DNA from 4 places in the Paenibacillus sp. JZ16 genome. Region 2 is predicted to be linked to each of the others. Evidence: predicted binding sites of a transcription regulator. Region 2 holds the regulator's gene; each other region holds the start of a gene.

Region 1 (3,191 bases), 250 kb from region 2:
TCTTCCGGATTTCAATACGCTCGGATTCTTGCCAAGTACTTCCTCCTCTGAATATCCCGTTAACTTCGTGAATGCCGGATTGACGGCATTGATCTTTCCGCTCCGATCCGTAACCAATATCCCCTGGCCGGTGGAGTTAAACACCTCGGATTGTACGGAGAGTTTGTCCTGATAGTACATCCATACCACAATAACGAAACTGGCCAGCGCAACCTGCGATAAAGCCATGAACCCAATGGAATATTGCCCCGTAGCCGAATGGATGAAGGAAAGCATCAGCGGCGGGAAGAATCCGCCAAGACCGCCCATCATGGACACGATACCGTTCACAATGCCGGCCTGCTTGTTGAAATAAAGGGGCACGAGTTTGAAAATAACCCCGTTTCCAAGCCCGGCACCAACGGCAATGGTTAAGCAGCCGGCCGTATACAAGCCAATGGATGGAGAGAATGCCAACAGGATGGCCGCAGCCGTGAGCCCTATGAATACGCCCATTAATAAGAACAGCGGTTTAAACTTATCTGCAAGCCAGCCGCCTACAGGGCGTAATATTGTTGCTACCAAAATGAACCCTGCCGTCCGCATCCCGGCATCCACCTTCGCAAGCTCGAAATGGGTAACCAGAAAGTTCGGCAAGTACACCGTAAAGGCTACGAACGAACCGAATGTAATAAAATAAAAAAGAGAGAAAAACCACAATTTTTCATTTTTATATACACCCTTGATCTGTTCCATGATCGGTGTTTTCACTTTGATTTCTTTACGGTCGCCTAAGATTACATTTAGCACGGCAAAGATCAACAGCAGAACCAAATACAGCTGGACGGTTTTGGACCATCCGATCTGAGTCGCGATGACCGGTGCAGCAAACGTGGTAATGGCGGTGCCGATGTTGCCCATTCCGTATATCCCATTTACGAGTCCGAGCTTCTCTTTCGCATAATATTTAGGCAGCGAGGTCACGCCGACCGAGAATACGGCCCCCCCGATCCCAAGGAACAAGCCGCCGATTACCAAATGCGTAAAGGAGGTAGCCGAGCTGATAAAATAAACCGGAAACAGCAGCAGGATAAAGCTGGCGATAAAAACAATTCGTGCTCCCACCACATTGGCGTAATAGCCGAGCGGAATCCGGAGGACCGAACCCAGCACCACCGGAATAGCCGTCAGAATAGCGAGGCGGTCGGCCGTAATGGAGATATCCTCGCGAATAAACGGCAAGAGCGCGGAGATGATGACCCATACCATAAAGCCAAGCACCAGATTCATTGTTTGCAGCGGAAGCTGCACCTTTTTGATCATTTCCATCACCTTTTCTAAAGCGTAATGAATGGCATATTGATCCCCAGCTCCTATTGTACGTGCACCTATTCACAATGCTAATAGGGAAGTTCCCTGAATCTCACCGGGGAACTTCCCTATTCCTTTAAGCAATGACCCTTTATTGCGCCCTGTTGTATAGGTAAGACTAAAAATCCAGCAATTTTTTCTTCAGCGCATATTCCACTAACTCCGGACGGCTTTTCAAATTCAGCTTTTCCATAATTTTGGCCTTGTGCGCCTCCACCGTCTTGACCGATACGAACAGTTTTTCCGCGATCTCCTTATTGCCATAGCCCTTGGCGATTAGAGGCAGGATCTCAATCTCCCTTTTGGACAGGCTGTTAAACGGATCCTGCTCCGCGCTCTCACTATCTTTCTTAATAAACTCCCGAACCAGGGAAGTCGCCATCTGGGGATGAATATAGGTCCCTCCCTTATGCACCATGCGGATGGCGGAGATTAATTCATCATCCGGCGCATTTTTGAGCACATAACCTGAAGCCCCGTTTTTTAAAACATGAAACAGGTAATCGTCATCATCATACATGGTTAGAATCAGAATTTTCGTTTCCGGAAATTCGCTGCTGATCTTGCCGGTCGCAATCAGTCCGCTTTCGCCGGGGGGCATGCTTAAATCCATCAACAGCACATTCGGCCGATGCTTCGCCACCATGGTGTAAGCCTCCATACCGTCTGCCGCCGTCGCGACAACCTCCATGTCTTCCTGGTAATTCAGAATCATGGAAAATCCGCTGCGGACCACGGCATGATCATCCGCAATCACAATTTTCACGTAACCCTCACCTCCGGCTTGTCGTCACCATTCGTAAGCGGAATGTTGAGCTGAACCGTCGTACCCTCACCGGGAGCGGACAGCAAAATAAACTGACCCCCGACGAGCTCCGCGCGTTCCCGCATCCCGTACAGCCCCAATCCGGTTCCCTTGGCTTCATCAATGACCATATTAAACCCAACTCCACGGTCACGAACGGTTAGCTGAAGGTAGCCGTTCACTTCGCATAATCGTACATGCACCTCGTCCGTTCCTGAATATTTCATGGCATTCAGCACCGCTTCCTGACATACCCGGTACACAACCGTTTCAATCTCGCTGCCGTAGCGGGCTGCCGCTAACTCCGCAGAGAACTCAACAAGCACTCCGTAATTCTTCCCGATCCATTTAAAATGGGAGCGGAATGCAGCCTCAAGCCCCAAATCATCCAATGAAGCAGGTCTGAGTTCAACGGATAAATGCCGGATGTCATCCAAAAGCCGGGTTAAAGACACCTCGGTCTGATGCAGCTTCTTGAGCACATCCTCGCCTACATCCATATATTTAACGACACGCAGGTCGACCAGCGAGCTGAGCAGCTCTTGAGCCACGCTATCATGGAGCTCGCGGGATATCCGCTTACGCTCGTCCTCCTGTGCCTTGATGACATATTTCAGCATATTCGTCCGCTGCAGCATTTCCTGTGTTTTCTGCTGCTTCGTCAGGTCAAGGAGCATCATCACCCGGATGCCGCGGGCTTCATCGATGATATGGTAACTGGCCGCATAGGGAACGATGCCTTCGCCGCGCGTCTTAAGATAGACCTGGAACGATGAAAACTCCCCATGCGGATAATCTAAATAGCATGTGGAGCAGGTTATAAGATCCTGTTCATCGGTATAGCCTTTGCAGGTCTGGCAGAAGGAACCATCCGCACCGGACTGCATCCTCTCAATCACATCAATGTCAAGGATGTTCTCCGCAGCCGGATTCATAGCCACCACGCTGCCCTTTTCGTCGATAAAAAAAATGGCCTCCATGCTATTCTGATACATGCTTCTAAGCAATTCGCTTAAATGCTCATCCGTCATCTGAA
Region 2 (3,191 bases):
CTGATCACCGTCAAAGAGAATTGGGACCGGCTCAGCGACCAATTGTTCGGACTTCTTCCGGAGCGCGGAGACGCGACTCCGGGGGATGCCGGTCAATTCTCGCTTCGCTTATCGCCGCTGAAGAAGCCGAAGGATTGGAATTCGCTGGCCGAGCTGGAGCATCAAATCCATCTGACGCTGGGTGATGTCGTTCGCAAGGGTGACAAGCTGATTGCCGAAATGAAGGAAGATCTGGACGACTACAGCGCGGACAGTCTGTTAACAGACCTATCGGGTCTGTTTAAGGACCTGGCGGCACACCGCGAGGACCTGAGGACCTTCATGTCCCTGAACGATGAGGGCACGGTTTACTGGATGGAGGCGAACGGCAACTTCCGCGGCAAATCGCTGCAGCTTTATGCGGTGCCTGTCGACGTCAGCACCCACTTAAAGGAATTGTTTTTTGACAAAAAACAAAGCGTGATCCTGACATCGGCGACCTTGTCGGTGGACAAATCGTTTCAGTTCATGATCGAGAACTTGGGTCTTCAGGAAGCGGCAGATAACGGCAACCTGAACACGGTCCTGCTGCCGTCCCCGTTTAATTACAGGGAGCAGGCTCTCCTTGTTGTGCCGCGCGATTTTCCGAGCGTGAAGGGCTCGGTCGGGGATGCACTCTTTGTGAATACACTTGTGCAATCATTGGCTGATACGGCCATCGCAACGCACGGTCGCATGCTTGTCCTGTTCACCTCGTACCGCATGCTGCGTCAGGTGCATGAGCCCTTGAAGGAGGCGCTGGGATCCAGCGATATTACGGTACTGGGACAAGGGATGGACGGAACCAGCCGTACCAAGTTAATCCGGAGATTCCAGGATAGCAGCGCTTCGGTTCTGCTGGGCACCAGCTCCTTCTGGGAAGGAGTAGATATACCCGGTGAGGCGCTCACCTGCCTTGCCATCGTCCGGCTGCCGTTCCAGCCGCCGAATCACCCTCTGGTCGAAGCCAAGAGCGAGCTTCTGCAGCAGCAGAAGAAGAACCCGTTCATGAAGCTTTCGGTTCCGCAAGCGGTCATTCGCTTCAAACAGGGATTTGGCCGACTGGTACGGACCGCGCAGGATAAGGGGATTGTCATCGTTTACGATACTCGGGTCATTGAATCCTATTACGGGAAGTATTTCTTATATTCCTTGCCTGGACCGAAGATGGAGCACATGCCGACAGAGGGGATCGTTCCCCGAATTTCGAAATGGCTGCAGGAAGAGGCAGGCATAGGGAACCAAGCTGAATAAAGTGAAACCATGAACGAGCACAAACAAATGTAGTTATTAACCTATTATTAGGGGGAGCATGCATGAAATCGGAAAAAATTTCGGAAGCCGTGGTCCGCAGATTACCTGTATACTTGCGCTATTTGAATGAGCTTCAGAAAAGGGAGGTCTCCACGGTTTCCTCCCAGGAACTGGGGCAGAAACTGGACCTCAATCCTGCTCAAATTCGTAAGGACCTAGCGTATTTCGGTGATTTTGGACGGAAAGGGATCGGATATGACGTATCTTATCTGATCGAGAAAATTCGCCAGATTCTAAAGCTGGACCAGAAGATCAATGTCGCATTGATTGGGGCCGGTAATCTTGGACATGCATTATCGAATTACAATGCATTTCTGAAGGACAATATGAAGATTGTGGCGGTTTTCGATTCGTATTCTCCCAAAGTTGGTATGAAAATTAACAATTTGGTCGTACAGCCGATGGAGGAACTGGAGAAGACGGTTCATGAGTACGGCATTCGTATCGGGATTATCACCGTTCCGGATTTTGAGGCGCAGAATGTAGCGAATCAACTAATCGCGGCAGGCATCGAGGCTATCCTGAATTTTGCGCCGACCATCCTGAAAGCTCCACCCCATATCCGGATCCATACGGCAGATTTTACTACGGATTTGCAGAGTTTGGCCTATTATTTGGATAACGGCAAGGAGGATGCAGCACATGACGACAACGAAGTGGATGGTTAAAAACGGAACGTTTGCGGTACTAGAGGAAGGCAGATCCGTGTTACACGGATATATGGTCGTGGAGAACGACCGGATCACTTACCTGGGTGAAGAAGAGCCGACTGTCCAAGAGGGAACAGAAATCATCGACGGAACCCATCTGTTTTTCCTGCCTGGATTGGTGAATACGCACGGACATGCGGCCATGTCGCTTCTTCGCGGGTATGGCGACGATCTGGCACTGCAAGTATGGCTTCAGGAAAAAATGTGGCCGATGGAAGCCAAATTCACGGCCGACGATGTATACTGGGGAACCTCGCTCTCCGTGCTGGAGATGATTAAAGGCGGAACCACGACATTTGTGGATATGTATGATCATATGGATCAGGTTGCAAAGGTAGTGGAGGACTCAGGCATGCGCGGCGTTCTGACGCGCGGTGTCATCGGATTATGTCCGCCTGAGGTGCAGCAGCAGAAGCTGGAAGAGGCGGTTGCATTCGCGAAAGACTGGCATGGTCAGGCTGACGGTAGAATTACGACGATGATCTCACCGCATGCACCCTATACGTGCCCGCCGGATTTCATCGAAAAATTCGTGCAAGCGTCACATGATTTGAATCTGCCTTTGCATACGCATATGTCCGAAACGGAAACGGAAGTAGCTCAGAACGTAAATGACTACGGACTTCGCCCTGTTGCCCATCTAGAGAAGCTTGGCATGTTCTCCCGTCCAACGCTGCTTGCGCATGCCGTCCATCTGACCGATGAAGAAATCGAAATTCTGGCCAAACATCAAGTTATGGTTTCGCATAATCCAGGCAGCAATTTGAAGCTTGCCAGCGGCATCGCTCGCGTGCCTGCACTGCTGAAAGCCGGGGTCACCGTGTCTTTGGGTACCGATGGACCTGCCAGCAATAATAATCTGGATATGTTTGAAGAGATGCGGCTGGCCGCACTGATCCATAAAGGAGTAAGCGGGGATCCAACCGCAATTCCAGCATCCGAAGCGCTTCGGATGGGTACAGAATATGGAGCCAAGTCAGCCTTCCTTACGGATATTGGTACGCTTGCGGTAGGCATGAAGGCAGATATGATCGCACTGAACACGGATCAGGCGCACTTCCTTCCGAAGACGGATTACATTTCTCATGCTATCTACTCCGCCAGTGCGAAGGATGTAGAGCATGTATGGGTTGACGGCAAGCAGGTAGT
Region 3 (3,191 bases), 170 kb from region 2:
TGCCCATGATCGAATCGTAAATCTCATCCGTCATGGCTGTCTTTTTCCGAATCATGGATTGAAGGCTTGCCGAATCGCTCACATCTCCGAACAATATCGCCCCGACAATGATATTGTCGCGGATTAATATTTTCTTATAAGTCTTGCGCCAATCATCTTTCGCGGTGATCACCGCGTGTTCGGCTTGCTCCATGAACTCTCCGGCAGAGAATACATCAACACCGCTGATTTTCAGCTTCGTCGATACAATGCTTCCCTCGTAAGGCTGGCCTTCCACGCCGCACAGATGCTTCGCCAGCACCTGTCCCTGTTCGAACAACGGCGCAACCAGGCCGTAGCATGCGCCCCGATGCTCGCAGCATTCGCCAACCGCGTACACATCCGGCCAGGAAGTTTGAAGATAATCATTAACTACGATTCCCCGGTTTACTTCGATTCCGCTCGCTTGGGCGATTCCCGTGTTCGCTCTGATGCCCACTGCCATGACCACCAGGTCGGCTTCAAGCTCATCCCCATCCTTGAACCGGAGTCCCGTGACTCTGGTATCTCCCAATATTTCGGTTGTTTGTTTGCCTAGTAAGAAGTTGATACCCTGCTGTTCAAGCTCCCTTTTCAGCATGCCGGATGCCATCGAATCCAATTGGCTCTCCATCAAATCCTGCATGAGATGAACCACCGTCACCTCCATGCCGAGGCTGACCAATCCCTTGGCAGCTTCCAGACCCAGAAGCCCTCCGCCGATGACTGCCGCTTTCTTGTAGGCCTTAGCGGCCTCCAGCATCTGGGTGCAATCGGCTATGTTACGGAAACCGATAACGCCTTCTTTGTCACTACCCGGTACGGGTAAAATAAAAGGCTTCGAGCCCGTTGCTATCATTACTTTGTCATAAGGCACCGTCAATCCGTTGTCGGCTGTCACGACCTTGCGCTCTCCATCAATGGCTGTTACGGTGACACCCGTATGCAAAGTGATATGGTTATCCTCGTACCATTTCCAATCATTCAATACAATGTCATCCAAGGTTTTGCTGCCTTCCAACACATACGACAGCATAATGCGGTTATAATTCGGATGAGGCTCCTGTCCAATGACGGTGATGTCAAAATTCCCACCCAGTTTAATGATTTGCTCGACCGTGCTAATCCCGGCAATACCGTTGCCAATGACAACTAACTTTTCTCTCTTTATATTGGACATAAGTTTGATTCCTCCCCAACACGTTTATCTAGATCGTGGTATTCCGTTCCTTTCACATAAATTATATCGTCTGACGGCATTATTTATTGTGATATATTTCACATAAATCGTTAAAATTTTAAACAAAAATACCAAATAACCCTGTCCGCGTCGGAACAAGGTTATGATGAGAACACCCTCTATATAATATCGGCTTCCATATAGGCTCGTTCGCCGCTTGGCACTTTTAAATAAGGGCGAATACCCGCAAACCCCTTCGCATCCAGATTTACCCCGGTCATCCAGTTCCCCTCTAATAAGCCGCCATCCGATTGCATAGTGACGGCAGGCGCCTGAATATGCTCCTGATACAGAACGATGCCGGCCTGTATGGTCTTAAAGGCTTTTCCCTGCTCCACCAACGGTACGGCGCTGATATACGTAGGCACAAAGTAATTCGCAATCACATCCAGCTCTTCCCCGTCAAAAAACGGCTCGCTGCCAAGGAAGGGATGCATCATCACGATTTTCTCATAGAGTGACCAGATGATCATCTGCAGAAATCTTCCCGTTCGTCCCCTATTCTGCCCGGTAGCATGAAATCGATCGGTTTCATAACCAATGAACTTCCATCCGCCGGGGGCTTTGACCCATTTCTGAAACATGACTGAAGCACTGGTACCGTTTTGGTTAACGTTTTCTGCAGGTTCCGGGCTTGTTCCAGAAGCAGCTAACCACAGGGAGTCCGGCACATACTGGCTCAGCATCCGCTTGGTTTTCTCAAAAATATGAAGCACTTTTAATGAAGCGTTTTCAAGTTCTGAGATGTCCTCTTGTCCATAATGGAAACGGGAGATATACGTTCGCTTGGTCATGGGCTCGCCTCCTTGATATGCCGCTCTCGTTATTTACATCATATAGCGGCTGCGTCCGCTTGGTGCATGTCCACATATTCTTGCCGTAAATAAACAGAAACCATACTTCCGTTTAGAAAAAAAACCCTGAAATGAGGATATCTCATGCCAGGGTTTAATCATCAAGGGGAGTCTTAAGATGACTCATCTTTCGACCCATTGTTCTGCCCAGGATGCAATTTGCTCCATCACCGGACGAAGTGCTTTGCCTTTTTCAGTCAGTTCATATTCAATACGTACCGGTGTTTCCGGATAGACATGACGAATCAGTATCCCTTCACATTCCAAATCCTTCATCCGCTCGGAGAGCATTTTATCGCTCATGGACGGAATCAAATTCGAAATATCCTTAAAGCGCTTAGGCCCGCTCATCAACGTTTGAATAATCAAACCGTTCCACCGTTTGCCCAGAAAAGAAAATGCAGATTCAAAACGGGGACACATCGTAACATTTGTAACTTCCATATCCCTTCACCTCTTTACGAAGTCACCTTGTTTATAGAAACTCATAAGCTTAATCAAAAAACTAGAAAACTTACGAATTGTAAGTATGTTTCATTTTAGCACATTTCCGAGAAACTGAAAACCACCTAGCCCCTTTTTCCCATAAAATCAGCTTTTATCCCATAAAATACGAGCCAAAATATCCAAATCATTCTGGATCAATGTGGACAATTTCCTATTATACAGTACGGCCGCTGGATGGAACAGAGGGAATATCTTATAGGTTTCCTCCGAAAACATATAGCCTGCACTTGGATTCTCCGGATCTGCTGCTTGCTGGACCGGGCCCTCCATCAGTTTGCCGTGCAGCGATGTCACCGTTTCATGGCTTCCGATTAACCGGTGCAGTGCCGTATTTCCCATGGGTGCGATAATGTGCGGGCGAACCCATCGGATCTCTTCATCAAGCAAAGGTGCATGGGCCCATATTTCCGCCTTCGTCGGCGTGCGATTAGAACGGCTGATGACGCTCTCGCCCGTGGATCTCACGATTAGCTTTTCCTTATAGGGCCTGCTTCTCATGGCACTGGTAATATACACTTGCTCCCGGGTCAGGGACAGACGTTCCAGGTAGGCATTCATCTCTTGCCCGGCCT
Region 4 (3,191 bases), 690 kb from region 2:
GGAGCAACACCTGCTTCCGTCATCGTCGTGGCGAAAGACGGCACAGGCATGTTTACCAGCGTTCAAGCCGCGGTGGACTCCATCCCGGATGGCAATACGGACCGAACGATAATCTATATCCGTAATGGAATCTATGAGGAGCAGGTTACCGTTCCTAAGACGAAGCATGCCGTGAGTTTTATTGGCGAGAGCAAGGAAGATACGGTCATTACCTACACCGGGATAACGGGCACCGGATTCAATGAACGTGCCACCGCCGTCGAATCCGATGATTTTACCGCCGAGAACATCACGTTTGCGAATGGAGCGGGTCCTCAAGGCCCGGCGCCTGCGCTGGACCTTCGGGGAGATCGGGCCTTTTTCAAGCATGTCCGCATGATCGGTTATCAGGATACGTTCTTTGTGAACAATGCCGGGAAACGGGTGTATGTGAAGAACAGTTATATTGAAGGAGCGGTGGATTTTATCTATGGACCTGGAATCGCCGTGTTTGACCAGAGCGTCATTCACAATGTCCGTTCAGGCGGATATATTACCGCTGCCAGCACGCCGGAAAATCAGCCCTACGGATATTTGTTCCTCAACAGCAAGATTACAGGAGCGGACGGAATCGAAGATGTCTACCTCGGGCGACCATGGAGACCCTTTGCCCATGTGCTGTTCATGAACACGGAAATGGAAGGAATCGTGCACGATAAAGGCTGGCATAACTGGGGACGACCGGATAACGAGAAAACCGCCAAATACTATGAATATAACAATACCGGACCTGGTGCGGCAGCCGAAGCCCGCGCGAATTGGTCGAAGCAGCTCACGCCGGAGGAAGCGAATCTGTACACGATTCCAATGATGATGAAGGGATCGGATGGTTGGGATCCGACTAGAATGCCTGTTCTTCCGCAGCCTTACGGGGAAGAAGACGATACACCTCCGCACACATCGTCCAAAATAACACCGGAAACACCGAACGGCCTGAACGGCTGGTATACGGTGCCGGTTACCATTGAATTGAGTGCGGAAGACGACGGTTCAACTGTTACCGAAACCGTCTACAGTTTAGACGGTATCACCTGGACTCCTTACTCGGGGCCGATCGTTCTGGACCGGGAAGCGGCCGCGGCTGCGATATACTATCGCTCCGTCAACGCTGCAGGTCTTGAGGAAAGCATCCGATCCATTGTATTGAATATGGATCTGTCCCCACCGGATATTTACGTAGAAACACCGGTACAGGAGGGAGGATGGAATGTCTCCAGGGATTGGACGCCGATCATTGAAATGAGCGATTCCGTTTCCGGCGTCGACGACAGCCGGACGGTTATCAAGCTGGACGGTAATCCCGTTCAACCCGGTGAAGCCATCCCGCTGTACCAGCTCCCGCTCGGGAGTCATGTCTTAACCGTTGAAGGAGCAGATCTTGCGGGCAATACGTCAGTAGCTGAGATTGAATTTCAGACGGTTACGAGCACCGGCGATATGATCGCTTTGATCGAACGGTTCCTGAGCAGCGGAGAGATTGGGAATGCCGGTATCGCCAACAGTTTGACGAAGAAGCTGGAGAAGGGAAATATGGATAGCTTTGAGAACGAGGTCCGGGCACAGCGGGGCAAACATGTGTCAGAACTGGCGGCGGACATCCTGCTGCGGCATGCCGAGGCATTAAGAGAAGAGATTATATAAGTTCTAAAGCCCTCAAATTTTGAATCAAGCTGGATATCATGATGCTTTTATTCCAGAATCCACAAAACAGGGATGGTGAGATCCCTGTTTTTGTGCTGCTCTGGCTCCCGTAGTTCTCGGATCCTGAACGTTCACATAGTGTTCCATTTCAGTATGACTGCAATCACATGTACGGAGACAGGAGTTTCATATACTTGGGTTGTAAGAGTGAAATAGTTCACAAAGATGGGGTTTAGTCTAAGGAGGTTTGACTATGAGTTCATTCACGCTTCAGAGCCAGGTATCCGATATTGTTACATCCATCCCGCAAACGGCGGATTTATTCCGATCACTCCGGATTGATTTTTGTTGTGGAGGGCAGGTGCCACTGGAAGAAGCAGCTAAACAGCGTAATTTGGAACCTGCCGCCGTACTGGAGAAGGTTCAAACCCTGGAGAACAAGTTTGCCGATTATCAGGAAAGCCGTCCGGCTTCACTGAGGGAATCCGAACTGATTGAATACATCCAGCATAAACATCATGCCTTCTTGCGGGATGAATTACCTGCTTTAACGCCGTATGTGACGAAGTTGGCACGCGTTCATGGAGAGCATCATCCCGAGCTTCTCCGGGTGCAGGAGCTTTTCTCGGATCTGAAAAAAGAACTGCTGGAGCATACGATGGATGAGGACGAGCATGTATTCCCGCTTATCTTGAAATTTGTTGCAGAGCCTAACCACCAAGCTGCAGCGGAGCTTAAGCCGCATGTGTCTGAGCTGGAAGATGAACATGCTCACGCCGGCAGATTGCTTCAAGAGCTCAGGGAAGTAACCGCTGATTTCGAACTTCCGTCGGATGCCTGCGGCACGTATCGGCTGGTCTATCAACGGTTGGCCATGCTTGAAAAGGACACCTTCGAGCATATCCATCTGGAAAACAACATCTTGTTTGAGCGGATTCTCGAAGCGGTATAACATTGGTTAGAACCCCTTCTAAGCTGGGTGATGTATTGCTCGGATGACGATCGAACGTGTAAAATAACGCCCTAACAATAACGCCCTAACCTTATGGTTAAGGCGTTATTGTTTTGTCATGATTAGCGTGCAGACTCCTTCCCCGGGAGGGAGAAGAGGTCAAATAAAATTCACTTAACTATTCCCTGTATTCAGTCGATAAATATATCAGTTGGAATTATTCGACACAGGAGGGTGCATATGGATTATTCGAAATTGGGAAAACAATTCATAGGCGGGGTATGGCGAGACGGTAAAAGCGGTAAAACGCTGCCTGACATCAATCCATATAATGATGAGGTCATTACGGCTTTTCAAATCGCGAGTGTTGCAGACATTGATGATGCCTATCAGGCTGCCTACCAAGCTAAGCTGGAATGGGATAAGGTTAACCCTTACCGTAAACGCGACATCCTTGAAAATGCTGTTAAATATATGGAGTCGCATGAGGAAGATATTACGTCCATTATTGTTCAGGAGCTGGGTGGAACGCGTCTGAAGGCGGCATTCGAGATCGGTC

What was found. The regulator Rex, encoded in region 2, represses fermentation and respiration genes when NADH is low (regulators of the CRP and FNR family bind a similar motif). The targets are predictions, from matches to a motif close to TTGTGAAATATTTCACAA.
Region 1: the regulator Rex is predicted to act here: its motif matches at 1,360-1,377, upstream of BJP58_RS30265 (nitrate/nitrite transporter).
Region 3: the regulator Rex is predicted to act here: its motif matches at 1,285-1,302, upstream of nirB (nitrite reductase large subunit NirB).
Region 4: the regulator Rex is predicted to act here: its motif matches at 1,886-1,903, upstream of ric (iron-sulfur cluster repair di-iron protein).

Annotation. Positions count from the first base shown of each region.
Region 1 is NZ_CP017659.1:6,769,876-6,773,066, reverse strand. Features, by position in the region: gene BJP58_RS30265 (nitrate/nitrite transporter) at 1-1,302, opposite strand, end outside; gene BJP58_RS30260 (response regulator transcription factor) at 1,469-2,116, opposite strand; gene BJP58_RS30255 (sensor histidine kinase) at 2,113-3,191, opposite strand, start outside.
Region 2 is NZ_CP017659.1:7,024,307-7,027,497, forward strand. Features, by position in the region: gene dinG (ATP-dependent DNA helicase DinG) at 1-1,272, shown strand, start outside; gene BJP58_RS31540 (redox-sensing transcriptional repressor Rex) at 1,335-2,000, shown strand; gene BJP58_RS31545 (amidohydrolase) at 1,975-3,191, shown strand, end outside.
Region 3 is NZ_CP017659.1:6,851,122-6,854,312, reverse strand. Features, by position in the region: gene nirB (nitrite reductase large subunit NirB) at 1-1,198, opposite strand, end outside; gene BJP58_RS30620 (hypothetical protein) at 1,378-2,052, opposite strand; gene BJP58_RS30615 (winged helix-turn-helix transcriptional regulator) at 2,236-2,556, opposite strand; gene BJP58_RS30610 (uracil-DNA glycosylase) at 2,704-3,191, opposite strand, start outside.
Region 4 is NZ_CP017659.1:295,339-298,529, forward strand. Features, by position in the region: gene BJP58_RS01270 (pectinesterase family protein) at 1-1,680, shown strand, start outside; gene ric (iron-sulfur cluster repair di-iron protein) at 1,934-2,632, shown strand; gene BJP58_RS01280 (benzaldehyde dehydrogenase) at 2,873-3,191, shown strand, end outside.